Regions from separate parts of the Metallumcola ferriviriculae genome, predicted to be linked through region 3. Evidence: riboswitches for the same ligand, from Rfam matches in the RefSeq annotation. Region 3 holds a riboswitch; each other region holds the start of a gene.

Region 1 (10,470 bases), 700 kb from region 3:
TCTTTTGATGAAGCATAATGTTTCCCATATTGTTCCTTTAAAAATACGACCTCCGGGCGAAATTATACCGGCGATAGAGAACTATAAAGATAAGAGAAAGACAGGTAAAGAGTACACATCCTTTGAAGTAAATATAGATCACAAAAAGTAAGGGGGAAATATATACATGAAAGTACTGATTATCACTGCTAGTCCCAATAAGAATGGTCTGACTGCCGCCTGTGCCGAAGCAGCTAAGCAGGGAGTGGAGGCGGCCGGCGGAAATGTCAGAATGGTACGGTTAAATGACCTGGAAATTTCTCAATGCCAGGCCTGTGGTAACGGCTGGGGAAACTGCCTCAAAGAGCATCGATGCAAAGTACAAGACGATTTTCAGGATTTGCATAAATTTGTAGATGAAGCGGATGGCTACGTAATGGTTACACCTGTATACTGGGGAGAAATGAGTGAATCCGCTAAGATGTTTACAGACCGTTTACGACGGTGCGAGGCAAGTAATAGAGAAGGGAACAATAAAACAGCAAATAAACCGTATATTGCCGTAGCAGCTGCCGGTGGTACTGGTAACGGCACTCTTACATGTCTTTCATCCATGGAAAGGTTGTTCGGACATATGCGGTCTGAGAGATTTGACTTAATAGGAATAACCCGTAAAAATAGGGATTATAAGCTTGATACTATCCGTCTAGCTGCTGAGAAGATGGTAGTAAAGTCAATGCCTATTAATCATTAATAGTGTTGGGAAGGACTTGTCCATAATGCGACGCTAAGGGAGGAATAATCTTTGGAAAGCATATAAAAAGAATCCGTTATTTATCAGGGCGAGGTAGGGGCTCGTCCTGAAATAGTTCTTAAGAAAAGCGCACATGTAAAGGGGCTACTATGCAAAAAAATAACATTCTAGAAAACATATTGTTTCCGCCTACGTATTTGAACCAAAAGAAACTTAGGAACAGTTTAGACGAGAAGACTGTTTTAATCACAGGTGCAAGCTCCGGTATAGGGGAGAAATTAGCTTATCTTCTGGCAGACACCAATACCCGTTTACTCTTAGTTGCTAGAACAGAGGAAAAACTTTTAACAATTAAAAATGAGATAGAAAAGAAAACTGCCAGAGTGAGTATTTATAGGGCTGACCTAAGAAACATGGAAGAGATGGAGGGCTTGCTAAAATTTATTCACCAGATGCCTAACGGTATAGACATAGTAGTAAACAATGCAGGCATATCTATCCGGCGATCAATTAACGACTCGCTGGACCGGTTTCACGACTTCACTCGAACTATGGCTATCAATTATTTTGCACCTGTTCAACTGCTATTGTCTATAATTCCGATGCTTAGAAAAAATCAAGGCCAGATCATCAATATATCTACTATTAATGTATTGCTAATACCCTTCCCCTATTGGGCTGCTTACCAGGCTTCCAAGGCGGCGTTTGATACGTGGTATCAATCTGCTGGGCCTGAATTGAACGCTGCTGGAATATCAACCACATCTATCTACCTTCCGCTAGTAAATACACCCATGATTAAGCCGACAGCGGCTTACCAAAAGATGCCTGTCATGTGTCCGAACCATGTGGCCAAAATCATTGGCAAAGCAATGTATACTCAACGGAAGAGGTATATGCCATGGTGGTTAATTTTTGGCCGTATTGCCTCAGTGTTTCTTAGAGGGGTATGGGAATTATCCATTCCCACTATTCTAAGAAAAAGGGGGAAGTGATATTGCAGGTATTTAAACTTATATATGTTTTATTCAGAGTTAAATTATTTTCTCCATTGGGGTTGTATAGCTTAATAGCTGCCATTCACAAATACGGGATAAACTTAATGCCCCTGCTGTCTTTTGCAGAAAGGGTATACTCTGATAAGGTTGCAGTGGTGGATGACCATGAAACCTTAAATTATCAGCAGTTATTATTGCAGTCGAAAAAGCTTTCCGCTATATTTAATGAAAGATATCAGCTTAGCAGCGGTAATAAAGTAGGCATTATGTGTAAAAACCATGCTTCGTTGATTAAAGCCATATTTGCGTTATCTTTGCTGGGAGTAGATGTATACTTACTTAACGCAGAAATTAGTAAGCACCAGTTTAACAACTTAATAAAGCGATATGATTTTAACTTGCTTATATATGATTTCCAATTGGACTCCTTAGTTAAGCAGTCAGACTATGCTAACGGGGTAGTTTTAAGTTACCATACCGACCTGCCGGCAATAAGCAATTTGCTTAATTCAGTAAGTGAACAACAAGAAATCAAACGTTCTTCACCCGGTAAACTTGTAATACTAACGGGCGGGACCACGGGAGATCCCAAAGCAGCCCCATATAAACCGTCTCTTCTAAACTTCCTAAATCCATTCTTAGCCCTAATAACCAGGCTGAAGCTGCTAAATTATCGCACCGCTTATATTGCCACTCCTATTTATCACGGCTACGGTGTAGGTATATTATTTGTACTTATTGCTTTGGGAAGAAAAATTGTCATCAGTAATGGATTTGATGCCCAAAGAGCATGTTCACTGATTCGGGAACACAATGTTGAAGTTGTAACCGTAGTGCCACTAATGATAGACAAGATGTTAAATAATAACGTCGAAGACTTAAATTCCCTTGCCTGTATAGCCTCAGGAGGTGCACAACTGAATCCGAGACTTGTAGGTGAGACTATGAACAAATTGGGTAGTGTCTTATACAATCTCTATGGCACTTCGGAAGCTGGACTAAATGTGATAGCAACACCACAAGATCTATCCTATTCAGCTGAGACAATTGGTAAAAAAATAGACGGGGTTCGGTTAAAAGTATTGGACCAGCACAAAAATGAAGTAGAAGCAGGTGAGGTAGGCCAATTCTGCATCAAAAATAGGTGGTCGATGAGTAACCAAAATAACTGTTGGTTGGAAACAGGTGATTTAGGTTATAAAGATAGTCGTGGCCATTATTATCTTTGTGGAAGAGTGGATGATATGGTTGTTTCAGCCGGTGAAAATGTTTACCCAATTGAACTTGAACAAATACTTTTAAACCACCCTGAAGTAGAAGAAGCTGCAGTTATTGGGGTTAGTGATGAAAAGTTTGGGCAGAGGTTAAAAGCATTCGTGCTTCCCGCAGCAAATGCTACCGTAACAAAAGAGGAACTTTTCCAGTGGTTAGGCCCCAGAGTTGCAAGGTTTCAAATGCCAAAAGACATAGCATTCGTTGATGATATGCCTTATACACCCGTGGGGAAACTTGATAAAAAGCAACTCAAGTTTAGTGAGAAAAGTTTCTAAGCCAGCAGGATTAATTAAACCTGCATACCAGCTACCTCTTTAGAAATTGTAGTAGCAGGTATAATGGAATTATACTTTTTGTTTAGTAAAGAGGTGTAATTCAAGACGATAAATTAAGGTCAATGTGGCTATCCAGGCAAAAGATTTCGTATACAAAGTACCTATCAGACACTGTTCTAAGTGGTAAATAAAACTTTAAGAGCATGCACGATCTGTCCGATAAAGAAGTGTTGGAGTTGTTGACAAAGATTAAGGGGTTAGGCAGATGGTCAGCAGAAATGTTCATGATATTTTCACTTGGGCGATTGGATATTTTTTTAGTATCCTAAATAAAAGCCCTGGACTGGTTTTACTAGTCCGTTTTTTTATGCCATTAGGAGGAGGTATATGCTGGGACGGAGACTAAATTACTAAAATATTCAAAAAAATATTTGTAAAAAGCAGGAAAAAAAAGGAAATATATCGAAGCGTAGTAGAACAATCGAATAAAATACCAGAAAAAGGCAAACCCCGTGAAAGCGGGGGACGCAAAACTACGGGTCTAAGGCCGAATCAGGCTACGATCGCCGGGTTGCCAAGGCAGCGTCTATTCTTACCGTGCCAAGGTAATCCCTTGGCACGGTATTTTTTTGGAGGGGATGTCAATGAGACTAAAGAGTAAAAAATTTGTTCGATACCTTTCTGTAATTCTGGCAGTAACCATCCTGTTTACCGGTACGGTTACACCGGCACTGGCTGCAGGCAGTATTCCAGCATCAATTAGAGAGCAAAGCTCAATACCACCTGTGTTTGACCCCTACGAACTCACGGGTCTGGCAGGGTGGGAGGAAATGCTTTCTCCCCCGGGAAAGGGACTTCCAGACCCGGCCTCCGTAGCACCAAGCTTTTCGTCTTTGAATTTAGGCACGGTAAATAAAAGTGATGCCGACTTTGGCTACGTGGACCCGGTGACCGGGATACTCACCCTCAGTGAAAGCGATATCGCTTACCCGTCTTCAGGCTTTTCGCCGCGGATAAGCCGTACATATATGCGCCAGGAAGGGATCAAGGGAATGCTGGGTTACGGCTGGAACCTCGCCTTTGACCAGCACCTGGGCATGTACCAGAACTTTGTCATCATGGAGTTTCGTGGTGACGGGCAGCACCGCAGCTACGAGTTTACCAAGGACGATCCCGACTTAATCGTCGATTCCTATGACGGGGACCCGCTGATTTACTATCCCCTGGATCAGGGTACATATACCCAAAAGGGCGGCAGCGGCTCCACCCTGACCAGGAATGCAGACGGTACATATACGGTTGAGGATAAAAACGGCTTTAGCTACCTATACAACGGCTATCAAGCCTCCTGGCGCAGCCAGGCGGCCGATGCCGGAAGGCTCCTGTCCCTCACCGGTCCCCAGGGACATGCCATGAGCTTTGAGTATGACCAAAACGGGGCCCTTGATACTATCACCGACACCGCCGGCAGGGTACTGGACGTAGAGGCCCAAGGCGGCCTAGTAAAAAGCATTACCGACCCTGCAGGCCGGCGGGCTAAATACCAGTATGATAGTTCCCAGAACCTGAAAAAAGTTACCTACCCCGACGGCAGCAGTAAGAGCTTTAGTTACGACTCAAGCCACCGGTTGACCTCCTTTACCGACAAAGCGGGCAGGACTTTTAAATACCAGTATAACAGCCAGGGAAAAGTTAGCCACATCAAAAGAGCAGATAATAGTCTTGTAAAAAGCTTCAGCTACGGCACCGAAGGCGACCTCAGCTATGCCTTAATCACCGATGCCAGGGGCCTGGAGAAAAAAGTCTACTGGAATGCCGATAAAAAGATTATCAAGGAAAAAGACAACCTGGGCCGGATAAAGACCTATACCTACAATGAGCAGGGAGAACGCACTGCTGTCACCGACCAGGACGGCAATACCACCCGGTACGAATATGACGATAAGTACAGAAAAACTAAGATAATCTATTCCGACGGCAAGACAAGCCGGTATTTCTATGAGGACAAATTTGATAAGCTCACTAGGGTGATTAACCCCGACGGTTCCCAGGTAACGTTTACCTATGATGATGCCGGAAACCTTACCTCCAGAACCGATGCCCTGGGCAATACCGTTACCTATACTTACGACAGTGGCGGTAACCGGCTGACGGCAAACGATGCCAGGGGGAACACCACCCGTTATACATACGATGATGCCGGAAACCTGATATCGGTTACCAATGCCAAAGGAGAGGTGACCAACTTCAGCTACGACAGCATGGGCCGGATGACATCTCGCACTGACCCCGGAGGCGAAACGACTTCTTTTCTGTATGATGAAATGGGACGCATTAAGTCAGTTACCGACGTGCTGGGCAATACCACTACCTACACCTACAATGCCGCCGGTAAGGTGACATCCATTATCGATGCCAAAGGTAACAGCTACAGCTTCAAGTACAATGCCCTGGGGCGCCTGGAACGGGTGACAGCCCCCGACGGCGGCACTAAGACCTACAGCTATAATCAGGGCGGGCTGGTAGAGACAGTAATGGACAGCTCAGGCAGCGCATTTAGCTTCAAGTATGACAAGCGGGGCCGGGTAATAGAAACCACCGAGCCCGGCGGCCACGTTACTAAAGTGGAGTATACTGCCGACGGTAACCGCAGCCAAGTAATCAATCCCGACGGCGGTGTGGTCTCCTTTGAATATGACCAGTTTGACCGGCTAACCACCGTCACCAATCCCAAGGGGAATAAAATCCATTACCGCTACGATGCTATGGGGAACCTGACTAAAGTAACCGACGCCCTCGGAAATACTACCACCTACCAGTATGATGCCGCCGGCCGCCTGGTGAAAAAGATAGACCCTGCCGGGGGAGAAATAACTTACGAATATGATGCCTTAGGAAACATGGTGAAAGTGACCGACGGGGTTACGTAACCAGCATAAACTACGACTATGCCAACAGGACATCTGAAATAACCGACCCGGAGGGGAATGTCACCATCTACCGCTATAACTTCAGAGGCGACATTTCCCAGATAACTGATGCCAAGGGAAACACCACCACCTACAGCTATGATAAGACAGGAATGCTCACTGAAGTGACTGACGCCAGTGGCAGCAGCATAACATTTCGCTACAATTCCCGGGGAGAGATAACCCGCCTCACTGATAGAAACGGCAGCACCACCCATTACTACTATGATTCCCGGGGTAACCTGATCCGGGTAATGGACCCCGAAGGAAACAATACCACCTACAGCTACGATTTGGCCAACAGGCTGGTCACTGTTACCGAGCCGGCCAACAGGACGACACAGTTTCGCTACAACGAGCTGGGAGAAGTGACCGGGCAGGTAGACCCCGTGGGCAATGTAACGAGTTTTCAGTATGACCCCCTGGGCCGCCTCATTAAAGAGACCGACCCCCGGGGATACAGCCGCAGCTACCGCTATGATTTCATGGGTAATGTCACCCGGGAGACCGGTCCGGAAAGCGCTATTACCAAATACAGCTACGATTTACTGGGAAATCCCGTCAGGGTGGAGGATGCCCTGGGTAATGTCAGTAAGCTGCAGTATGATGCCTTGGGTCAAGTTGTAAAAAGCGTCAACGCCTTGGGAGCAGTGACCGAATACGATTATGATGCTGCCGGAAATGTAGCGGGAGTGACAAACCCCCTGGGTAACACCACTCAATACAGCTATGATTTCAGGAATAACCTGACTAAGGTAACCGATGCCCTGGGTAACAGCACCAATTACCACTATGACCGGGTGGGAAACCTGCTGTCGGTGGAGGATGCCGGGGGCAGCACCACCAGTCTCAAGTACGATAACTTAAACCGGCTGGTGGCAGAAATCAATCCCTTAAAGCAAAAGACAAGCTACGGCTATGATGACGCCGGAAACCTGACAGAAAAAGCCGACCCGCTGGGACAGGTTACCGAGTATGACTATGATAAGAATAACCGCCTCACGGGTGTCAACTTTAACGGCGAGGAATTTGCCAGCTTCCGCTATAACGGTGAGGGCAGTGTGGGCAGTATGGTCAGCCCGGCCCTGCATGAAGAATACTATTACGACGACATGGGGCACCTGGAGAAAATAGAAGATTTAACCCGGGACAAGGCGCTTAAGTTTCAGTATGATGCCGTGGGCAACCGGATTTCCACCACCGATGCCGAGGACCGCACCACTAGCTACCGGTATGACGGCAGCAGCCGGATGGTTCAGTTGACCGACCCGGACGGAAACGTTACCATTTTTGGTTATGACGACCTGGGCCGGGTGAGCGGCATCAGCCGCCCCAACGGGGTGGATAGCGGCTATACCTATGATGCTGCAGGACGTGTCACCGGTATTGAAAACACCGGCCCAAAGGGGCTTATCTCAAGCTTTGCCTATCAATACGATGCAGCAGGAAACCGCACCAGCCAGGTTGAAGAAGACGGTGCCGAAACCACCTACCAATATGATGAGCTTAACCGCCTTTCGGAGGTAAACTATCCCGTAGAGAAGATAGAAAAATTGAGGACAGCATATATCCTGGAACAGCCCCAAGTCAAAATTCCGGCACAGGAGATTCTGCCGGGAGGCGGCAGCAGGGAAAAGACAACCGGTAAGGAAAAGGGAAACAGCGGTAAAGGTAAAGGAAAAGGCGGAAAGAAGTCCGGCAGTCTGCTCAGCTTAAGCTATGACCTGGAGACAGGTTTTACCGATAACACCGGAGTGCTTCTGGCCAAAGGAGGAAAAGGAAAGGGTAAAGGTTCCTCCGGCGGTGGCGGTTCCAAAAAGAGCGGTGACTCAGGTAAAAGTTCTGGTAAAGAAAAAGGCTCTTCCAAAAGCGGCAGTTCAGGGAAGGATTCGGGTAAAGGCAGCAATTCAGGTAAAGAGAAACGAAAAAACAAAGACCACCCAGGTAAAGGTAAGGCCAAGGGTAAGGAGAAAGGTAAAAAAGGTAAAGGCTGGGGTAAAGGCGGCCGGTGGCGTAATATGGAGTCCTTCTTTAACCAGGAAGGGGAACTTTTAAGCACCGGCACCTACCCGGCATACCTGGTTGAGCCGGTAGAAAACGTCAGCTACAGCTATGATGCAGCAGGAAACCGCATCTCCATGACCAAAGACGGCGAGGAAACAAAGTATACTTATGACGCGGCCAACAGGCTGCTTCGTGCCGGCGGCACCGGGTACGATTACGATGCCAACGGCAACCTGGTCTTTAAGGTAAAACAAGACGGTACCCGTACCGAATATCAGTACAATGCGGCCAACCGCCTGGATGCCGTCTACTTCGAGGACGGTACCGACCTGCAGTATGCCTACGACGGCTACGGGAGGAAAGTGTCCCGGGAGGAAACCTACTGGCAGGTCAAGGAGAAGAAGGGGAAAGGGAAAGAAAAAAGTAAAGGCAAAGGTAAGCAGAAATCCCAGGGTAACAACGCCAAACTGCGTACTGAATCAACCGCCTACCTCTATGACGGTAAGAAAGTAGCGAAGGAATATACAGGAAATGGCAGCCCTCTTGCCGAATACCAAATAGGACCAAAGGGTGCAGTGTCCCGGAAAATGTTTGGCTATAAGGGGCGCAAAGAACAGGGTAAACCCACCCTGCAGACCCGCGGCGGACTGCTGTACTACAGTAATGATGCCATAGGCAACGTCACCGACTTAACCGACAGGACCGGTGATGTCATTAGCAAATTTCGCTTTGACGCCTTCGGCGGCATGTTTGCCGGCACTTTAGCACCGTATAACTTTACCGGGCTGACGGGTAAGGAGTACGACCCCAAAAGCGGCCTGATGGACTATGGCGCCCGCTGGTATGATACAGAAACAGGCCGGTTTATCCAACCCGATACCTATAAAGGAAACATAGCAAAGCCAAGGACACAACATACCTACGCCTATGTAGGTAATAACCCGATAAACCGGATAGACCCCACCGGACATTTCGATGTAATAGTAGACGGCGACGACGTAACAATTGTTTATGATGATGAGGAAGAAGCGGACGAGTGGGAAGATGATGTAGATGAAGTACATGATGAATATGACGATAGTGATGTTAACATAGATGAGGAGCATAACTATGATGACGATGACTCTGGAGGAGGTAGCGGAGGAAGCAGCGACGATGATGATTACAGCCCGCCTCCACCGACACCGGAAGAGGAGCATCAGGGGTTTAACAGCGAGGCACCGGCACAGCCCCAGATCCAAGCAGTTTCAAGCCGCCAAATTTCAATTTCCAGCTATCAAAGCACAGGCCAATACTTATCTGGGATAACCGCAAAAGAAGCAGAGGAGAATAGGAGAGGCCTTTATCAGGGCGTTGCTGATTTCTATGATAAATGGATTAAGCCTACAGATGGTGAATTAGCATTAATACAAAGCACCGGCCCAGTTGGATTACCTCTTGCAGGCGGGTTTGTAGTAAAGAAATTAACGGCAAATGTCGGAAGTAAACTATTATCCGGAGTAAAGAAAATTGGCGGAAGAATATATGATGATGTTATCGAGACTGTTGGCAGGATGCTTGGTAAGGGCGCGGGTAATGGTGGAAACTTCTACCACTATACATCTGCCAACCCAGAAAGCATACTGAAAAATGGGCTCCAGTCTGGTTCGTCAGGAAAAGTATTCACGACCCCTTCTAAAAACCTTAGCCCATTGCAAGCCCAAATAGATTTAGCTTTGCCACCCAATAGAGGATTACCCAAAAACTTACTGGAAATTGATGTACCAACGTTAAGAAACATGGGGATAGAAATTCCACAAGGAAAACAAGTTACAAGAATGTTTAATATGCCAGGAGGAGGGACTGAGGTAGTATTTCCGCATGCTATTCCTTCGGAAGCAATAAAATTAATCAAGTAGTTAGGGGGAATATAAAATGAGTAAGGAAGATGTTCTAGCAATTTTAGAGAGTGACATTTTTAATCCGGGTTCATACAAATCTGGAGAATACTTGGAAGAGCACGCGCTCAGTCATGCAGTAGACGTTTTGCAAAATGATAGACAAGGGCTAATTGAAGCATTGATGGATTGGATTGAAACACAATCAGAGCCGCGTACAATGCTTGCAGTAAGGATTGCGAAAAATCTTGGGCTCGTGGAGCTTAAACCACAGATTCTTGAACTAGGGCATAAGATAGATAGTGGGAAGGTGTTCCCTAGATTCTATCTAAGATACAT
Region 2 (10,470 bases), 560 kb from region 3:
ATACCTACAGGCGAGACGGTTACTACCGGTGTTGAAAATTTAAAATCATGGTGGGAAGTTACCGGGGATTGGCCCGCGGATGAGCAGAAAGGGGAAACTTTAGTTGCTGAGCCACTCGCAGTTAAAGCGGGAATAAAGCCGGGTGACACTATGAAGGTGCAGTTAAATTATGGCGGTGAAGAATTTCGAACAGTGGTGCTAAAGGTATCGGGTATAGTAGACACTGGCGGCGAAGAAGGTGACCTTATTTTGTCGCTGGATTGGCTCCAGACCCAGGTTAGTCGGGAAAATCAGGTGGAGAAGGTAGAAATTAGTGCTCTGACCACTCCGGAGAATGAACTAGCGAGGAAAGCAGAACGAGACCTGGAAAGTCTTAGTGGCGAAGAGTTTGAGAGATGGTACTGTACGGCATATGTAGAAAGCATTGCTTATCAAGTGGAGGAAGCTATCCCTGGAGTCTCTGCCAAGCAGATACGTCAGGTTGCTCAGTCAGAGGGAAAGGTGCTGGGTAAGATACAGATACTGATGGCTCTGCTCACGGTGGTGGCTTTAGTGAGTTCTGTTTTAGGTATTTCCAACCTGATGTCAGCCAGTGTGCTGGAACGCAGTAAGGAAATTGGTTTGATGAAGGCGCTAGGCGCCAGCGGTTTGCAAGTGGCTCTTATTTTTTTAGCAGAAGCTGTATTGCTGGGTTTAATCGGCGGTACCGTCGGTTATGTGGTGGGTTTTGGCTTTGCGCAAATAATTGGGCAGACGGTTTTTTCCGCCGCTGTTACGTTTAAATTACTTGTAGTACCGCTGGTACTTCTATTATCTGTGGGAGTAGGCATTTTGGGTACTGTGTTGACTATGGGTAACGTATTAAAACTGCAGCCGGCAGAAGTGCTGCACGGGAGGTGAGCCTATGGGAAAGACCGATATGTACCTGCGTTTAATTAGAGGCGCGGTACTTAAAAGAAGATCACGAATATTGATATCTCTGCTGGCTGTTGCTCTTGGTGCAGCGGTGGTATCTGCAATGGTAAGTGTTTACTATGACATGGAAGTGAAGATGCATAGAGAGCTCAGAACCTATGGTGCCAATGTCGCCGTGGCTCCGGCCAGCGGCCAGCAATACATAGGTCAGGCAGAATTAGAAAGATTAACAGCCTCTGTACCTAAGAATAAATTGATAGGGTTTAATTCATATCTGTATGGCGTTGTGACGGTGGATGGTCAGCGATTGGTCGCGGCAGGGACACATTTTGACCAGGCGACCAAGGTTAGCCCTTATTGGAAAGTAGAGGGAGCATGGCCGTCAGCCGGCAAGGTGTTGGTTGGTAAAGCTGCTGCGGAGAAACTACAAGTTAAAGTGGGGGATAAACTGCTGCTGGCAGCTGAAAAGAGTACTGGCCGGATGGCACTAGAAATTTCCGGTATCTTAAGTACTGGCGCGATAGAAGATAACCAGCTATTCATGGATATGGAGATGGCCGAAGGACTTTTTGGCTTACCTGGTCAAGTAAATATTGCGTATGGGAGTATCCTTGCAGATGCCCAGTGGGTGGAAAAATGGGCTGTGAATAATTCTGACTCTAAAACTTATGACGCAAGGCCTATTAGAAAGATTTCTCAGGCGGAAGGTAATATTTTGGAAAGAATTAGTGCCTTGGTATACTTGCTAGTGATAGTTATTTTAGTCTCTACTTTATTATGTTTAGCCAGTACGGCTATGGCTATGGTGCTGGAAAGGCGGCAGGAAATTGCCCTTAAAAAGGCACTAGGTGCTGACAATGTGTCGATAATGAAAGAGTTTTTTGGTGAAAGCATTATTCTTGGAGTGGTGGGTGGTTTTCTTGGTTGGCTGCTTGGACTGGCGCTGGCGCAGGCCATCGGCTATAGTGTTTTTTCGTCAGGAGTGACAGTTCGCTGGCAGGTGATGCCTGTAGTGCTGGGGACAGCAGTATTGTTAAGCTGCTCAGCAAGTCTATTACCTATTAGAAAGGCAATCGCAGTGCAGCCGGCGGTAGTGTTGAAAGGTGATTAAGAAGGAGGAGGAAAATGGATCCAATTTTGTCTTTAAGTAATGTATCCAAGATATATGCTTCTGTTCATGCCTTGGATGATGTCAGTGTCAATGTTGATGAGGGAGAATGGGTAGCGGTGATGGGCCCTTCCGGTTCTGGAAAGACTACCATGATGAATGTGATCGGTTGTATGGACGTTCCGACCCAGGGCGGCGTCCGTATCAATGGGATTGAAACGGGTAAATTAACGCCTCGGCAGTTAACTAAACTGCGGCGGGAAAAGATAGGATTGGTTTTTCAGCAGTTTCATCTGGTGCCGCACCTTACTGCTGTGGAAAACATTATGCTTGCACAATATTATCACAGCATACCTGATGAAAAGGAGGCACTGAAGGCCTTGCAAAGGGTCGGGTTGGTGGAAAGGGCGCAGCACCTACCAAAACAGCTGTCTGGTGGTGAGCAACAGCGGGTCTGCATCGCTCGAGCACTGATTAATTACCCGGACATTATCTTGGCAGATGAACCTACCGGGAACCTTGATAAGGTCAATGAGCAGATTGTGATAGACTTATTTAAAAAGCTTCACCAGGAAGGACATACTATTGTAATGGTGACTCATGATCCTAAAATGGGGCAGCTTGCCCAGCGGCGAATTGAATTAGAACACGGTAAAATTTTGCGGATTGGGGCGGTTAATAAGATAATTATGTCTGGGTAACCGGGCGTGGCTGCAGCGTTTTTGCTAAACTAAATGTGGGCCATACCAAGGGCATCAAGCTCCATTCACGTGCTTCTTATTATTTTGAAGTGGCAGGAAGTTTTATAAAGAAAATTGTACCCTTATCATGGTCTGTTTCAAACCAAATCTTTCCGCCATGTTTCTTTATTGTCACTTGAACCATGTAGAGACCCAAGCCGTTGCCGCCCTGCCGCTCATAAACAAAGGGCTCGAAAAGGGTTCCTTGAATATTCTCTGAAATTCCTGGCCCATTGTCTTCAATTTTAATCGAAAATTCATTATTCAGAAAGCTGGTAGAAACAAATAATTTTCCTCCGGAATCTAACACTTGCACAGCATTTAAAAGCAGATTGTAGATTGCTCTTTTAAAGGCTTTAACCTGCAGCGTAGCAAGAGCTTCACCCTCTATTGAACTAGTAAGAATTATGCCCTTGTATTTGCACAAAAAAGCTATTTCTCCAAGTACTTGTTGCACTACGTTACTGGGGTTTTCCTCTTCAAATCTTTCTTCGCTATATAAGCCCAGTACGTCTTCCATCATATCCGCCAGGTAGTCTATTTGTGCAACAATTTCTCTGAAATATCCCCGTTCTTTTTCGGTGACCGCATTTGTTACGCCCAACTGACTGATACCTTTAATAACAGTCATAGGATTTTTCAAGTCATGTACGGCTGTTGCCAGTAATTTATCCGTTGAAGCTGAGAGGTTACTTTTAGTTATAGCTTTCTCAGCATGGCGGTCAATAAGAGTCTGTTCAATTGATCCGGCAGAGGTTAAGGCTGATATAAGTTTTATTGGGTCAGGGAATTCCGCAGGAACAGTGACACCTATTGCACCTATAATACTACCTTCTTTATTTCTGAGGGGAACGCCCAAACATCTATAAGAATGATATATTAAACAATAGTGGTCTTCGCCGCATACTATTACAGGTTCCCCAGTAACTAAGGCGGTACCGAGACCGTTATTTCCTATCGTTTCTTCGGCCCAATTAGCTCCTAGACAAAGAGCTGTATCTTCCCCACCCAGTTTTTGGGGAGTGCCATATGCGTCAATAATCCACCCTTTATTATCGGAAAGTACCACCATATGGTGAGTGCCATATAAGCTTAAAGAAAGTTGCTGTAAATACGGCTTTGCTGCTTCAATTAAATCTTTGTTTGCATCTCTTTTCGCCCGCAGTTCTTCTTCACGCAGGATTTTACAATTAACGTTGCCAGGGTCTATACCAAGTTTTTTACAGCGTATCCATGACTCTGCCGTAAAGCGTTTTATATTTGTTTTTTGGAGTACAGCTTCCCATTCTTTAAGTTCTTCATTAGTCTGAGGATAATGAAACTTATAGGTTACCATCTTTAGCATGATCCTCCATAAACATATTTTTAACTTCCGGCCCCAGAGATGTTGCCACGGTTATGGGGGGGCACGCTTCTTGGGGAGGGGTTTCAGGCATTTTCCCAGGATGAATTGCTTCCAGTATGAAGTTGCATTAATGGGGAATATTTTTCTGCTGTGGATATCGCCCCAACGTGTTTTGGTATAAATCTAGACAGGGGATCGTATTCATTTTTTAATGGTGGGAATATTTTTTAAATGGTTTTTCCATGCAGATAATCTCTATAAATTTATTAACCAAATAACTATCAAATTGAATATTACTATTATTTTTAAGTTCATTAAAACAGTCTTTTAAAGATCGTTTTTTTTGGTATGGTCTTGCGGATATCATTGCATCAAAGGCGTCAGCTATACTAATAATTTTTGCACCTAACGAAATCTGGTCCCGGTTCATTCCGTAGTACCCAGTACCGTCCATTTTTTCGTGATGTTGACCAACAATAGGCAATATATTAGACGCCCATGGATATTTGGTTAAGGCAAGCATTCCGTTCTTTGGATGTAGTTTTACCAGTTCCCATTCTGTATGTGTTAGCTTGCTTGGCTTATCAAGTATAGCAGTTGGTGTATATATCTTACCAATATCATGCAACAAAGCTCCTAGGGTAATTTTTACTAGTTCATTATGAGAAAGCTTTAATTTAGCAGCTAATAAGTAGGAAAGCAGCGAAACATTTAAACTGTGTTGAAAGGTTAGGAAGTGGTACTTATTAATCTTTTCTATCAACGTTACTATACTTTTAACAGCAGTTTCGTCAAATTCAGCTTCCTTTACTTCATTAATTTTTAGTTTGTTTAAGACATAGAATAAATCGGGCACAGGAAACGCTTGTTGTCGTAAAACAGGAATCAAGATACTTGCTCCTTTCGGCAGCTCGGCAGCCATAGTTTTCACCGTAGGCCCATAGCTTTGCGCCCTTGTCTTTCGAACAAGTTTGCCTTTATCGTAATATCATGCATAACAATATTTTGCCAAATTCGACAACACTGTTCAACCTAGTGGTTGCATATAACCATCTATCGTGCTTAATTAACCAATTGTCTGGGGTGTTAAAGCAAGTTGTTTACAGGGATGTTAATTTTAGGATATTCTTTCGGCCCAGCTAAAGTCTATGAAAGTAATAAGTTCACCCCTTCAATTAGAATGAAGGGGTGAACTCATTTTTCAGCTTTTCAAATTGATACCTGCTCATTAAGGCCTTCTTGTCATAATTCAAGAACTCAATTTCGTAAGACCTATTGCCTAAGTCAATAACTTTTAGTATCTTTTTTTTGTTTACAATGAATGATTGATGTACTCGCAAGAAAACATCCTTATCCATGGCAGTTTCCATTTCGTTAAGCGTCTGTTGAACTTTACAAATATCGAAGTCGGAATGTACTAATGCCTCTTTTCCTAACTTTTCAATAAAGATAATATCTTGCGGATCAACAAAAAAGGTTCCGTGTTTATTTTTTAAGATTAGTTTACCACTTTTTTCTTTTCTTCTTTTTAGGCGTTGGGCAAGCGAAGACAACACATCGTTAATCTTTTCTTTTTTTATTGGTTTTAAAATGTACTCAAAGGGATGTACCGCAAAAGAATCAATAGCATACTTAGAATAACCGGTGATAAAAACAAATTCCATATCTGGATAGATATTGTACAACATTTTTGCCGTATCTATTCCGTTTAAGTTTTCTTCTGCGTTCAATTCTATATCCAACATTGCTACATTTGGTTTATATTTGTATGTCAGCTCAATGGCTTCCTTCCCACTTGAGGTAGCTATAACTTCTGATACTAGTGGACTTTGCTGGATAATCTGTTTCAGGTATCTCTTTGTATAGTGTTCATCTTCTAGAAGCAAAACCGTAAACAACACAATATCAATCCTTTACTTTAAAGCTTCAGGAACATCGGGTTCGTATAGTGACCACCAACTTTGTGTACTTACACCCATCAGCGCAGTAAACAGCGCTACTGAGGCCAGACTGGATAGGCTCCATACTTTAATTTTTTTCAACATTAGTTTTCACCTCCTTTATTTGGTATATCTAATAAATTATCAATAAATCTAATTGGTTTATACCCGAAGGGTGTCATTAGCAACGAACTAGCACCCAGACCCACTAAAAGGGCAAAGGCCTCCTGCCTTCTATCAAACATTAACAATATCAAGGAAGCGGTTACTATTCCCAGCAAAATTCTTATTGTCTTGATCTTTTGTTGTGCTCTTAATTTAGGATTAACGATGGTTTTTTTTTCAGTTCCTGCAGGGACCCAGCGGTAAACTGTTTGGGCAGTCACCAGCGTCACAAAGAGAAGAAAGAAGAGTAGAAAATTATCAGTTACGTTTACCAGTGACAACCGAGCTAATATCAGCAGCATCAGCACACCTAAAACCAGGCATCGTAGGTAAGTACTCAAATGTACGCCGCCGCCAAAAAGGCGCATTGGGATAAATGATAACAAAACAAATAACATTGGCCAGCTGATGCCCAAAAAGTATGAAAGGATAAGCAGGCTGATTAACTTAGTGAAAGAGCCTAAAATAATTTCCAGGCCGTATGCATAAACCTCGATTTGTTGATCAGTTTCAATATTGTGACTAATGGCTTGCGCCAGAACTAAGGACAGCTTTTTTATCACCTTTATCACCCTTCACTGGTATGGAGACAATAAAAGTAGTTTTTTCTTTTAGAATGACTTTTATATTTCCATTGTATTTTGAAACCAATTTTTTCACCAAATGTAAGCCATAGCCTCTGGCTTCCGAAAGTTTTGTAGTATAACCGGCATTAAATATTTTGGTCGAATTTTTTTCCGATATAGTCACTCCACTGTTGGAAACATAAAAGTTGATATAACCATTTTCCTTTTTTATCTCTACGGAGACGCGTTTTTTGCCTTTAAGTGGTAACACAGCCTCCAATGCGTTATCTATCAGATTACCTAAAATGCTGCATAATTCCCAAGAATTTACATGAAGACGGGACAAATCACATTTTACGTTAAAAGCAAATTCAATCCCTTTACTTTCCCCGACCTGTTGTTTAGTATTTAACAGAGCGGTTAAAGCGGGGTGCCCTACTTGAATTGTATCCTGTAAATACCAATATTCCTCCACCAACTCCTCTAGATAAGACTCTGCCGCTTCTATTTCCCCCAGATAGATCATGGCCTGAAGAGTTTGGATATGTCTTGTATGTTCGTGTTTCTGTGATTGTAGTAATGTCAGTAAGGTTTCAATGTTACTAAGGTGTTCTTTCAACAAGCTGACTTCGGTAATTTTCTTTGTATTTTCCTCATGTTTTTTAATTGATAAAATAATCAGCACAGTTAAAACGGCAATAATAATATCTATATAAGGCAATAGCCGTTCTAAAGCATAAAAACTTTTTTCTATGTAAACATAATGATTTACCATAAGTATAAAAAAAGTCTGTAACAAAATAATTATAATTGCCCAATAATTGCTGTATTTACTCAAGGTTCTCATTCCTAATATTCTCGCTAAGGTCATAGAGAACGAAATCGAATTTAACTACAATTATATATAGTAAAATCATAAGAACAGCAGAGGGGATAAACAGCCCAAAATTCCACCAAGGATTGGTTTTCGTAATATCTAGGTCAATTGATAAGGTATTAAATAAAATCGGCAGGGTTAGAAATTGTGTAACACCAGTCAACAGAGCGCCAGTCATAACACAGATAAATCCTTTTAGAAGCGGTACCTGAGAAAAAGCGTATAATAATAAGGTTCCGAACACCAACATAACTATTGTATGTAACCCGAAGAAAACAGGTAATAACCTTGCCAAATAGCCGACAAAAGCAGTTAAGAAGGAAATTAGCAGCAACTGTTTAACGGTTATCTTAATATTAAACAGTCTTAAGCTTAGTGACAGCAGTAGAAACGTTTCCGGCACACTTTCGACTAAAGCAATATACCAAGGTATAGGATGAACCAAAGGAACTCCCCCTAAAATTTAATTTGATATATTACTTAGGGACTTTGTACTAATTCTCCTTTTTTCAACACTTTCTTTCAAAAAAGTGTATTTAACCACATAACCGACATATTTAACCATTTTCATGAAACTACCCAGTGATGTTATGGTGCTTTTTCCCCAACACCTGACAACGTGACATAAATGAAGAACAAACTATCTAGACCCTTACCAACTTGAGGAATTAAATTCCTGGCAGGAATTGGCTGCTTCTAGGTCTTTTTGCAAAAAAAGTTCCATAAAATACTACAAAAAGTAGTATTTGGAGGGATTAAATTGGTTGATATGGTTACTAACGGTCCGGTATGGTTATTCTTTGGCGGGCTAATTACTTCCTTAAATCCATGTATGTTGATGGTCGCTCCATTGGTTGCCGGATACGTAGGTGGAAGTGGGAGTAAAAGTTATTACCTGCACTCTTTTCTATTTTTATTGGGTTTTTCGGGGATGCTGGCATTAATTGGCCTCGGGGCAGGTGCATTAAGCGGCTTTGTCAACGTTATACAGGGTATAGGCCATTATGTTTTGGCGCTAGTATACTTTTTATTAGGTTTCTATTTAATAGGAGCGTGGAAGTGGGTTACTTATTTACTAAAACCGCGGGTTTGGGTGTTTTATCAAATGCCATTGAACATCAAACCGCCCTTTGCCATGAACGGCAGCAAATTTGGTTCGGTTGGCTTGGGAACGGCTGTTGCGTTTACGCCCTCACCTTGCATCACTCCAGTAGTTCTGGCAGTAGCAACATATATTATACCCACTGCTGGGCCTTTAGAGGGTGCTGGCTACCTTTTTTCCTTTGGTTTGGGGCACGGGATACCGCTGCTGCTTGCAGGTGGCGGGGCAGGTATAATTTTCACCAAGCTTCGCCGAAAGAGAGTGGTAAGGATTATTAATCCTATGATTGGGCTCGGGATGCTTGGCTTAAGTATCTATTTCCTGATTAAAGGATTATCGGGTTAATATCAATAAAGATTTTATGTTAATTTGTCTGTTAACAAGCAAAAATTGGAACTTGGCTGCCCACACCTCCTTTGGGGGTGTGGGCTTATGTGTTTCTGTTTCAATATGGTCTTTGCGCGCCCGCATTACATCCAATACTAAAATGATAATTTAAGTGGAAATAGGCCTTGACTTTTTGGTGAAAGGAAGACTACAATATAAAATATATAATTCCTATCGGAATAGAGGGGATTGAGGATTACCATGCTTAAAATTCGAAACGTTAGCAAGATTTTTAGCGATAAGAAACAAGCTCTGCAGGTTCTAACTAAAATTGGTCTTGAAGTGAGGGAGGGGGAATTCATCTCATTATTGGGTCCGTCCGGCTGCGGAAAATCAACGCTGCTCAATATAATTGCCGGGTTGGAGAAACCTACTGAAGGCCAGGTTAATATTAACGGTCAGGCTGTTGCGGGCCCCGGGACAGATCGGGTGGTTGTTTTCCAGGATGCTGCACTTTTTCCTTGGCTGAATGTCCTTGACAACGTACTGTTCGGACTAAAACGTCTCGGCATCGAGAAGAAAGAAGCAAAAATAAAGGCTAAAGCGATGCTAAAAACTGTCCACCTGAGTAAATTTCTGTATTCCTACCCTCACGAATTGTCCGGCGGTATGCGTCAAAGAGTCGCTATTGCCCGAGCATTGGTAATGGACCCGCAGGTGCTGCTAATGGATGAGCCATTCGGCGCATTGGATGAACAAACCAGAATGATGCTGCATAAGGAACTTGAAGATATTTTTCTAGAAACAAAAAAGACAATTATATTCGTTACTCATAATATCCGCGAGGCCGTACGTCTTTCTGACCGTATTATAGTATTCGGAACCCGTCCTGGGCGTGTGATCAAACAGTTTTCCGTTCATGCGACGCGACCTCGTCAAGCCAATGATTCCAACCTCGTGCACTTAGAAAATAGGATAATGGAGCTGCTTCAAGTAGAAATAGAAAAAGTGGCGAAGGAGGAATTAGATGATGGGTACAGCTTTTCGAAAGATAGCATTCCTTGGGATCCTGATCGGGATTTGGGAAGTGGTATATAGGCTGCAGATATGGCCCCCATTTCTCTTTCCTTCTCCTAACGATGTTCTCAAAACTTTAATAAGCGGCTTTAAAGATGATACATTCACTTTAGCCCTGGCAGTCAGTTTTCGGCGCCTTTTGATAGGCTTTGGCCTGGCGGTGGCAATTGGTACGATGTTAGGGGTTCTTACTGCCAGTTTTACTTGGGTAGATGAAACACTGGGTTCATTAATTTTATCCTTACAAAGTGTTCCCAGTATTGTTTGGCTGCCGCTGGCACTGCTGTGGTTTCAAATGGGCGAAGCCG
Region 3 (10,470 bases):
TAAATCAGGTGATTACGAGGTGGAGTGGGAGGCCTACATTGCTTCAGGAGCACATGAATTCCCCGGTGCTTCGCTGCATGCCCACGCGGGGTATCTTTATGTCAATGATGTGAAGGATAGTATAGGTAAACAGGATGTTCCCATAGATTTAGTCAAAATGCCATCAATAAGTGTAACTAAGACAGCAGATAAGAGCAGCTATAATGTAGGGGAGACTGTTAACTACAGCATTCAGGTGACAAACGATGGTGAAACAGATTTAGACAATGTGACTGTAGTGGATTCCAAGATTGACTTAAATATAAACATTGGCTCCCTCGGCGCCGGTGATATATGGAATCATGACGATACTTATCCAGTGACTGATAGTGATCTGCCGGGTCCCCTTATGAATACTGTAGAGGTCCGCGCTACACCGCCAAGGGGTGAAGATCTGACTGAAAGCGCCAGCGTATCCGTTGATTTGCAGGTGCCGGCTGAACCTGGCTTGACAATAGTTAAAGAAGCCGACGTAATAGAAGCAGAGGCAGGGGATACAGTAAACTACACAATTACAGTGGAGAACACCGGTAACGTAACCTTAAGCAATATAGCTGTAACAGATACAATGTTAGGTTTGAATGAGGTAATTGTTGAATTAGCTGCGGGAGCAAGTGAGACCCTTACCGGCAGCTACGAGGTGCAGTTAACAGACTTCAATAATGAAACGTCCAATCTGGTTAATACTGCCACTGCATCAGTCACTTATGAGCAGGAAGAGCTAGCAGTTAATGATGACGCGACGGTAACCTTAGTAGAAACCTTTGTGGCTGACCCAGAACTGACCATAACTAAAGACGCCAGCCCAACCCAGGCTGAGGTAGGAGATACAATAACATACACTATCATCGTGGAGAATACCGGTAATGTAACTTTGAACAATATAGCAGTAACTGATGATATGTTAAGTTTGAATGAGATAGTTACCGAATTGGCTGCGGGAGCAAGTGAGACCCTTACCGGCAGCTACGAGGTGCAGTTAACAGACTTCAATAATGAAACGTCCAATCTGGTTAATACTGCGACTGCATCAGTCACTTATGAGCAGGAAGAGCTAGCAGTTAATGATGACGCGACGGTAACCTTAGTAGAAACTTTTGTGGCTGATCCAGAACTGACAATAGCTAAAGGAGCCGACGTAACAGAAGCAGAGGCAGGGGATACAGTAAACTACACAATTACAGTGGAGAACACCGGCAACGTAACCTTGAGTAATATAGCTGTAACAGATGCAATGTTAGGATTAAATGAAGTAATTAATGAGTTAGCCGTAGGGGCAAGTAAAACCCTTACCGGCAGCTACCAGGTGCAACCGGAAGACTTTAACGGTGAGGCAGCAACACTAGATAACACTGCTTATACTTCAGTAGATTATGACGAAACAACTATTTCTAAAGATGCTACTGCATCTGTGGATCTAGTCAGCAGTGGCGGTGGTGGCGGCGGTCATCACCACCACTCAAGCCATAACCCCACTGCAGTGGATAACGAGGCAGCTACGGACAGTAATAACTCAATAAATATTGACGTATTAGCAAATGATGATGATTCCAGAGGGCACTATTTAACAGTCATTGATGCAACTTATGGTAATCATGGGGAAACAATGATAAATGAAGACGGTACGATAACATTTATCCCCGAAACCGATTGGTCCGGAAGCGATCAATTTGAATACACCATCGAATGCTCTAGTGGAGATACGGATACGGCAACTGTTGACGTGACAGTTAATGAAAAGATAGCACTCGAGGAGACCAGTGACACCGAGGAAGATCAGATAATCGAAGTCTTCCCGGAACCACCCACAACTGGGCCTGAGCAGCCTCAACCATCAGCTCAACCGCCAAAAGACCTGCCGAATACCGGCGGCAGCTATTTATGGCCGGTCTTAATTGGAATTAGTTTGATTGGAGCAGGTTTACTCTTGCGGAGAAAAAAGCAGTTAGCTTAGGTTAAAAAGAAATTGGGCGCCATCTTGCTCGCCGCTTTAGCAGTACTTGGGGGGGCGGGCGTGGCGTCCCATTTTTTTGTGGAGGGAATCTTATGAAATGGTTATATCGGTTTTTAATAGTAGTGGGCATTGTTTTGGTATTCAGTCCTGTTGCCGCAGAAACTTATACATACTATCAGCAGGGAATCCTTAATAGTAAGCTGATGGCTGATGCTGGGCAAGTTGATGAGGAGGATCCCACCGTTGTTTATCCCGAAGAATTAACAACGGTGGAAGGGTTTAGCGAAAATAGCAGGGAAGAACTTCAAGTGAGTAAACCGGTAAAAGAAGAACCAATAAATGCTCCATTTAAATTAACCATCCCTAAAATTAAGCTAGATGCCGTGGTGGTTGATGGGGTGGGCAAGCAGGATTTGCGTAAAGGGCCCGGTCTTTACCCTCAGGGCAGCCTGCCCGGTGCACCGGGAAATGTAGCAATAGCAGCTCACCGTACTACATATGGCGCTTGGTTTAACCACCTAGATCGACTTGGTTCCGGAGATGAGATTACTATTTCTCGGGAAGGCCGCGATATTATCTACCAGGTCGAGAAAGTATTTACTACTACCAAAGACGACTGGTCGGTAATTGAGCCAATGGGCTATAATACCTTAACGTTAACCACTTGCGATCCGCCGGGATCCGTAAAAAGACGTTTAATCGTCAGGGCTCGGCAGGAGGCAGAGGGTGATGGCGACTAGAGAGTACTAGGGACGTTATCTATTTCAATACTATAGTCAAAGGAAATATTTAATTTACCGCCTTTATAGCTGCCGCTTATAGGCAGATCACCGTAATTCTGAATAATATAGTAACCTGCGGATAAAGAGCCAAAACGGCTGTTGGTAGCAGTGCCTAGGGTCGGGTCGACAGGTATCCAGCCTTGTCCCGGTAGGTAGAATTCGGCCCATTGATGTCTTTGTTTTTCTAATCGGGACGAAGAGCTAGTATCAGCTAAAACTTTCGAGTAGTGGGCAAAACCGTTAACGATCCGGGCAGGAATACCTGCAGCCCGATTTAATGCTACGAACAGGGAGGCATATTCTACACAAGTGCCTTCGCCTTCTCTAAGGCCGGCAAGTGCGCCTTTGTCTGCTGAGGATGCGTTAAGGTTATATTGCAAAGAGTCTCTCGTATAATCATAGGCGGCTTTGGCAAATGTTAAAGTTTCACTGGTGGTTTTCGGTTTACTATCGCCATTCAGTGCATTTGCCACTTGGCGTATTTTATCAGAATCGCTTTCAATCTTTTCTTCCTGCTGTAAATAATTTTGCAGCTGCTTACCGGTACTTTGATTGATTTCTTCTTTTTTCTTTGATAAAGAGAAGGGTATTAATTTAATAATATATGTTTGTTTGATAGGAAATTTCTCTCCCGCAGCCAGGCGTTTAACTTGAAGCCTGGCTTTTTTGTTGCCTCTTGTGGTTATAGTCTCAGAAATAGGTTCGATTGAATAAATTCTTGACAGTACTTTCTGGTACGGTGAGTTGATTTGGGCCATAGTTGGGATGTTTAAAGAGATATCCCGCGCAGGCTCAGCGCCGGAATTTTCCACCCAAACAGTAACCGTCAGTGCATAGGTTTCAGTAGTATCTGCAGAATTATCGGTATTAGAAAAAGCCGTCCTCGTAGGAAATACTAAGATGATAAAAGCGAGTGAAAGCGTAAGCACACTTTTAAAAAATCTAGCATTATTCATTTGATTTCCTCTCCCCCATAGAGACCTTATACCAATAAGAAAGCCTGCCACAGCAAGGCGCCATAACAGACCCAAATCAACAATATTAGTCGTTGGCGGCCCGGCTGCCGTAACTCAAAATGAGTTTTAGACCCGTAGCTTTGCGTCCCTGTCTTTCGACAAGTTTGCCTTTATCGGACAAGCTTTGTCCATATTTTACCAATAAACTACTTATTTGTCTACAATTAAATAAAAAATTTATCAACTTAAATTTAGAAGGAAAAAATTCAAGGGGCATAGATTATTCTTTAACAGAATAACTTGTACAGGCGGTCCAAAAGTAATATGTCAGAAATTTCATTATTATCTTGACAATAATTGAAAGGGTTAATTATAATGGACACAGAATGAATCTTCATTCAGTAATAATGGGGGTGTTTACTTTGGAGGAAAAAAGAGGCGGGCAAAAGTATGATGCGATTTTGCAGGCCGCCGTAAAGGTCTTTGCCCAAAAAGGTTTTCACCGATCTCGAGTCAGTCAAATTGCTGAGCAAGCAGGTATCGGCGATGGTACGGTCTACCTTTATTTTCATAATAAGGAAGACATCTTAGTTTCACTTTTTCAAGAGCGCATGACTGATTTTGTTTACCATTTGAGGCGCCGTTTAGAGCATACCACAACGTTTTATGATACGTTAAAAATCTTGATTCATTATCATTTTGAAGTGATGGAGTTCAATCCCGATCAAGCAATAGTGACCCAATTTGAGCTGCGACAGCAAAATGCAGACATTAATGAAGGGATATCTCCATATTTACGCAAGTATTTTCGCATAATCGAGGAGGTGGTGGATAGAGGGAAGAAACAGGGGTTTGTGAAACAGGACATACCTACTGTGGTGGCCCGAAAAATGATTTTTGGCACCATCGACGAGGTAGTGACAGACTGGGTTAACTGTAATTGCACCGATTTTCTGAAAGAAATGACAGAAATTGTTTACCAGCTATTGATTTATGGCTTATTGGACAGCAAAGCAAGTGAGAGGGGAAACTTGTAAAGGAGGTTGAGATGAATATGCAGATTAAGAGTGCAGCGGTATTAGGAGCAGGCATAATGGGTAGTACCATAGCGGCGCACCTGGCGAATGTGGGTATTCCAACATATTTGCTGGATATCGTGCCCAGGGAACTGACAGAGAAAGAAAAGTCTCAGGGTCTTACTATGGAAAGTCCTGCCGTACGTAATCGCCTGGCAGCCGGTGGTAAACAGGCACTACTAAAGGCTAAGCCTGCACCGCTCTACAGTAAGACGGATGTTGAATTAATAAATGTGGGTAACTTTGAAGATGACTTAAAGGTTTTGGGTGAAGTTGATTGGATCATTGAGGTTGTAGTGGAAAATTTGGCTATCAAGAAAAAACTATTTGCCAGGGTTGATGAGTACCGCAAACCCGGTACTATCGTAAGTTCCAATACTTCCGGTATTTCTATCAATGCAATGATTGAGGATATGCCGCAGGAATTTAAAGAACATTTCCTCGGAACTCATTTCTTCAACCCACCGCGGTACATGAAGCTTTTAGAGATTATTCCTGCCAAGGAAACTAAGCAGGAAGTAGTAGACTTCATGATGCATTTTGGCGAGCGGGTACTCGGCAAAGGTGTTGTCTTGGCTAAGGACACCCCAAACTTTATTGCCAACCGCATCGGTACTTATGGCTTGATTGCTACCGCCAAGGAAATGCAAGAAAGAGGGCTGAGCATATCCCAGGTTGACGCAATCACCGGCCCGGCTATGGGTAGACCCAAGAGTGCGTCTTTCCGAACTTTAGACATGGTGGGTCTGGATACCTTTGTCCATGTGGCTAATAATGTGGTGGAAAACACGGACAGCGCGGAAGAAAAGGCAGCTTTTGACGTACCGAAATTTATGCTTGATATGGTGGATAAAAAGTGGTTGGGCGATAAGAGCGGTCAAGGGTTTTACCGTAAGGAAAGAACGCCTAAGGGTAAGCAAATTTTAGAAATTGATTACAACTCTATGGACTATAAGCCCAAGGAAAAGGCCGGGTTCGCTTCATTGGAAGCTGCTAAAGCCGCACCGGGAAGCAGTGTAGATAAGTTGAAGATGCTGATATACGGTAAAGATGAAGCAGCGAAGTTTGCTTGGGAGACCGCTAAGAAAGCGCTGCTTTACACTGCGGCTAAGATACCCGAGATCGCCGATGATATAGTCAGTATTGATAAAGCGATGAAGTGGGGCTTTAATTGGAAGATGGGACCATTCGAAACATGGGATGCCATTGGTGTTGAAAAGTCCGTAGAGCGAATGAAGCAGGATGGAGAGGATTTGCCGCCACTTGTTGAAAAACTCTTGGCAAAAGGGTATAAGTCCTTTTATAAGAAGGATGAAGGCAGGTTATATTATTTCGATTTAGAGAGCGGCGGCTATAAGCCAACTATCGAAAAGCCTGAAATCATCCAATTGAAAGAAATGAAAAAGGCAGATAAAGTTATCAAGGCTAATTCCGGTGCCAGCCTTATCGATATGGGCGACGGCGTTGCATGTCTTGAGTTCCATTCTCCTAATAACGCCATTGGTGCCGATATAGTGCAGATGATTAACTACGCTGTGGAAGAAGTGGAGAAGAACTATGAAGGGTTGGTAGTCGGTAATCAAGGCAAAAATTTCTGTGTCGGTGCAAACTTGATGCTTTTATTAATGGAAGCTCAGGATGACAATTGGGACGATATTAACTTCATTGTTAAAGGATTTCAGGACGCCTGTATGACATTGAAATATAGCCAAAAACCTGTGGTAGCGGCACCTTTCGCTATGACCTTAGGCGGCGGCTGTGAAGTAATGCTTGGAAGTCACCGGGTGAGAGCGGCTGCAGAAACTTATATTGGCCAAGTTGAGAGCGGCGTTGGTCTTATCCCCGGCGGCGGTGGCAACAAAGAGGTGCTTATACGCTACACCGAAGGAGTAACTGACCCCAAAGCGGACCTGCAGCCATATGTAAATAAAGCATTTGAAATGATTGCCATGAGTAAGGTTGCCACCAGTGCTAAGGAAGCTCAAGATATGAACCTGCTTCGGGACACTGATAAGATTACCGTAAATCAAGATTACCTGCTTTACGATGCCAAGCAGACCGTCCTCGCTATGGCTCAGGAAGGATTTGAACCGCTGCGTCCAAAGAAGCTGCGCGTGGTGGGCGAGACGGGTTATGCTGCTCTTAAGCTTGGTGCCTATACGATGAGAGAAGGCGGTTTCATCAGCGCACATGATGAAAAAATTGCCAACAAGATATCTTACGTCTTAACTGGCGGGTCCGTACCGGCTAATACATTGGTTACTGAACAATATCTGCTGGATCTCGAGCGGGAAGCATTCTTAAGTCTTTGCGGTGAGCCAAAATCTCAAGAGCGGATGATGCACATGTTGAAAACCGGGAAACCGTTGAGGAATTAAGGAGGGGAGAAGCTATGCAAGAAGCTGTAATAGTCTCAGGTGTTCGAACTGCAGTTGGCAGGGCCCCTCGGGGTACTTTAAAGAACTATCGCCCTGAGGATATGGGTGCACAGGTGATTAATGAAGCCATTAGCCGTGCACAGGGATTAAAACCTGAAGAAATTGATGACATAGTTGTTGGTTGTTCTTTCCCCGAAGGTGAACAGGGAATGAACATGGGTAGAATACTGGCCCTGCGGGCAGGTTTGCCGGAAACTGTACCCGGTTTTACCATAAATAGATTTTGCTCTTCCGGGCTTCAGTCCATTGCCATTGCCGCGGAAAAAATCATGGTAGGCTGGGCAGATGTTGTGATAGCCGGTGGTGTGGAGAGTATGAGTCAGGTGCCCATGGGTGGTAATAAAATTGCTCCTAATCCGTATTTAATGGAGCACTATCCTTCGGCATATTTAGGCATGGGTCTTACCGCAGAAAATGTGGCTCAGCGATACGACATCAGTCGAGAACAGCAGGACGAATTTGCAGTGAGAAGCCACCAAAGGGCGGCAGCGGCCATTAAAGAGGGGCGCTTTAAGGACGAAATACTGCCTTTGCAATTGCCGATAAAAGAGATGGTAGGAAATAAGGTGGTAGAAAAGACAATTACCTTTGACACCGATGAAGGGGTCCGGCCGAATACCAGCATGGAAATATTGGCTAAGCTGCGCCCGGCATTTCATGTAAAAGGCAGTGTCACAGCAGGTAACTCTTCTCAGACCAGTGATGCCGCAGCTGCACTGGTGGTCATGTCCAGGGAAAAAGCTGATAAACTGGGCTTAAAGCCTTTAGGCGTATTTCGTTCTTTTGCTGTGGGCGGAGTGCATCCTGATGAGATGGGCATTGGTCCAGTAGTTGCCATTCCTAAGGCGGTTAAATTGGCCGGCATTAACATCGAAGATGTTGATTTATTTGAACTGAACGAAGCGTTTGCATCACAGTCACTCTATGTAGTGCGCGAGCTTGGTATTGATATTGACAAGGTCAATGTCAACGGCGGTGCTATTGCCTTGGGTCACCCGTTAGGGTGCACCGGCAGCAAGCTGTCGGTAACCCTGCTCAATGAAATGCAGCGCAGAGATGCAAGGTATGGCGTTGTTACCATGTGTATCGGCGGCGGTATGGGTGCAGCCGGTGTCTTCGAAAGAATATAAACCAAAAAGGAGTTAAGAGGGAGGGGAATTAAATGTCTGGAGAGTTTGTCAAGGGCGGTAGTTTTATAATTGATGGGGCGAAACCCCAAGATGTATTTACCCCGGAGGATTTCACCGAAGAACATAAGATGATTGCCGAAACCGCCGCCAGTTTTGTGGCGGGCGAGGTGGAACCGAATCTGGATGATTTAGAAGCACAAAAAGAAGGCTTGATGCCGGAATTATTACGCAAGGCTGCGGAATTGGGTCTTTTAGGTGCTGATGTGCCCGAGGATTTCGGTGGGATGGAGCTTGATAAAATCAGTTCCATGCTTATTACTGAAAACCTTGTTCGTGGTGGCTCCTTCAGTTTGGGTCACGGTGCCCACACAGGTATCGGCAGCTTGCCAATCGTCTTTTTCGGCAATCGTGCCCAAAAAGAGAAATACCTTCCGGCATTGGCCAGCGGCGAGAAGTTTGCTGCATACGCCCTTACGGAGCCGGGCGCCGGTAGTGATGCTTTGTCTGCTAAGAGTAAGGCTGTTCTCTCTGAAGACGGCAAGTATTATATCTTAAACGGTGCTAAACAGTTTATTACTAATGCTGGTTTTGCCGATGTCTTTGTTACTTATGCTAAGATTGACGGTGAGAAGTTTACTTCATTTATTGTCGATGCTGACAGCGAAGGCCTTTCCTTGGGTGTTGAAGAAAAAAAGCTGGGCATCAAGGGTTCATCCACTCGTAGTGTAATCTTTGAGGACGTCAAGGTGCCGGTGGAGAATGTACTTTACGGAATCGGTAAAGGCCATGTAGTTGCTTTTAATATTTTAAACATTGGCCGCTACAAACTGGCCCTGGGCTGCATCGGCTCTTCCAAGATTGCCTTAGAATACGCTGTAAAGTATGCTAATGAGCGTAAGCAGTTTAACGTACCTATATCATCGTTTGGCTTGATTAAGGAAAAAATCGGGATGATGGCCGCAAAGATTTATGCATCTGAAAGTATGGCTTATCGCAGCGGCGGTCTTATTGATGACATACTTCACGGTATTGATATGAACGCTGACGATGCCGGGCTGAAGGCCGCGGAAGGCATTTCCGAGTACGCCATTGAGTGTTCTATTAATAAGATTCACGGTTCTGAGGTGTTAGATTTCTGTAGTGATGAAACACTTCAGATATACGGCGGCTATGGTTATACTCAAGAATATCCGGCGGAGCGCTTCTATCGTGACTCTCGTATCAATCGGATTTTTGAAGGTACTAACGAAATCAATCGGTTGATTATTCCCGGAACTTTATTAAGAAAAGCCATGAAGGGTGAGCTGCCGCTCTTGGCCGCAGCTCAAAAGCTGATGGGGGAACTGATGACACCCAGCATGCCGGTAGAAGATGGCTCCTATTTAGGAGAACAAAAGCAAATCGTCGAAAAGGCAAAGAAGATGGTGCTGATGGTAGCGGGAACCGCTGCACAAAAGTATGGTGATAAGCTGCAGCACCAGCAGGAAATTCTCGGCCGGGCCGCAGATATGATTGTAGAAGTATTTGCGATGGAAAGTGCCCTGCTTCGTACATTAAAAGCTTATGAAAAAGACGGAGAGGAAGCTACTGCCGCCAAGAAAGCACTGACAGAAGCTTATATCAACGATGCCATTGGCAAGATGGAACTGTGGGCCAAGGAGGCTTTGGCCGCAGTGGAAGATGGCGATATGCTGCGTACTCAGCTTGCCGCCCTAAGAAAACTTTCCCGCTACACGCCGATAAACAGTGTAAAAGTCAAGCGGGAAGTTGCCGATAGGGTAATTAAAGCAGAGAAATATATAGTATAATCTCAGAGGGCCCTTCGGGGTCCTTTTTTTGATCGAACGTAATTATATTTCGTGACGGTTTTTTTATAATTTTTGTGTCAATTACAAAACATAAAGATAACCTTTGCTAGCAAGGTGGTGAGATTTTGAATATTGGACCTCAGGTAAAATGCCAGGTAAACACCTGCGTTCACTGGATTAAAGATTTATGTGCGGCCGGAAATATCGATATTTTGTATGAAGAAGAGGGAAAAATGGCCCAGCAACAGGAGCAGACCGAGTGTAAAACATTTTATAAAAAGCGCGGC

What was found. A riboswitch is a leader RNA that binds a small molecule or an ion and turns the genes downstream of it on or off. The one in region 3 is predicted to bind cyclic di-GMP.
Region 1: linked by a shared signal. The riboswitch ahead of MFMK1_RS11255 (DUF6531 domain-containing protein) and the one ahead of MFMK1_RS07765 (transglutaminase-like domain-containing protein) in region 3 are both predicted to bind cyclic di-GMP.
Region 2: linked by a shared signal. The riboswitch ahead of MFMK1_RS04980 (HD-GYP domain-containing protein) and the one ahead of MFMK1_RS07765 (transglutaminase-like domain-containing protein) in region 3 are both predicted to bind cyclic di-GMP.

Annotation. Positions count from the first base shown of each region.
Region 1 is NZ_CP121694.1:2,246,179-2,256,648, reverse strand. It holds gene MFMK1_RS11270 (flavodoxin family protein) at 167-733, shown strand; gene MFMK1_RS11265 (SDR family NAD(P)-dependent oxidoreductase) at 883-1,728, shown strand; gene MFMK1_RS11260 (AMP-binding protein) at 1,683-3,281, shown strand; cyclic di-GMP riboswitch class I at 3,774-3,860, shown strand; gene MFMK1_RS11255 (DUF6531 domain-containing protein) at 3,926-6,211, shown strand; gene MFMK1_RS11245 (RHS repeat-associated core domain-containing protein) at 6,217-10,152, shown strand; gene MFMK1_RS11240 (hypothetical protein) at 10,169-10,470, shown strand, end outside.
Region 2 is NZ_CP121694.1:989,094-999,563, forward strand. It holds gene MFMK1_RS04960 (ABC transporter permease) at 1-900, shown strand, start outside; gene MFMK1_RS04965 (ABC transporter permease) at 905-2,026, shown strand; gene MFMK1_RS04970 (ABC transporter ATP-binding protein) at 2,041-2,724, shown strand; gene MFMK1_RS04975 (ATP-binding protein) at 2,804-4,108, opposite strand; gene MFMK1_RS04980 (HD-GYP domain-containing protein) at 4,317-5,030, opposite strand; cyclic di-GMP riboswitch class I at 5,011-5,094, opposite strand; gene MFMK1_RS04985 (LytR/AlgR family response regulator transcription factor) at 5,284-6,009, opposite strand; gene MFMK1_RS04990 (cyclic lactone autoinducer peptide) at 6,022-6,153, opposite strand; gene MFMK1_RS04995 (accessory gene regulator ArgB-like protein) at 6,153-6,776, opposite strand; gene MFMK1_RS05000 (sensor histidine kinase) at 6,736-7,617, opposite strand; gene MFMK1_RS05005 (hypothetical protein) at 7,610-8,101, opposite strand; gene MFMK1_RS05010 (cytochrome c biogenesis CcdA family protein) at 8,426-9,103, shown strand; gene MFMK1_RS05015 (ABC transporter ATP-binding protein) at 9,347-10,183, shown strand; gene MFMK1_RS05020 (ABC transporter permease) at 10,113-10,470, shown strand, end outside.
Region 3 is NZ_CP121694.1:1,550,196-1,560,665, forward strand. It holds gene MFMK1_RS07755 (DUF7507 domain-containing protein) at 1-1,993, shown strand, start outside; gene MFMK1_RS07760 (sortase) at 2,086-2,733, shown strand; gene MFMK1_RS07765 (transglutaminase-like domain-containing protein) at 2,730-3,731, opposite strand; cyclic di-GMP riboswitch class I at 3,823-3,910, opposite strand; gene fadR (fatty acid metabolism transcriptional regulator FadR) at 4,154-4,768, shown strand; gene MFMK1_RS07775 (3-hydroxyacyl-CoA dehydrogenase/enoyl-CoA hydratase family protein) at 4,780-7,185, shown strand; gene MFMK1_RS07780 (acetyl-CoA C-acyltransferase) at 7,200-8,375, shown strand; gene MFMK1_RS07785 (acyl-CoA dehydrogenase family protein) at 8,408-10,183, shown strand; gene MFMK1_RS07790 (DUF1540 domain-containing protein) at 10,309-10,470, shown strand, end outside.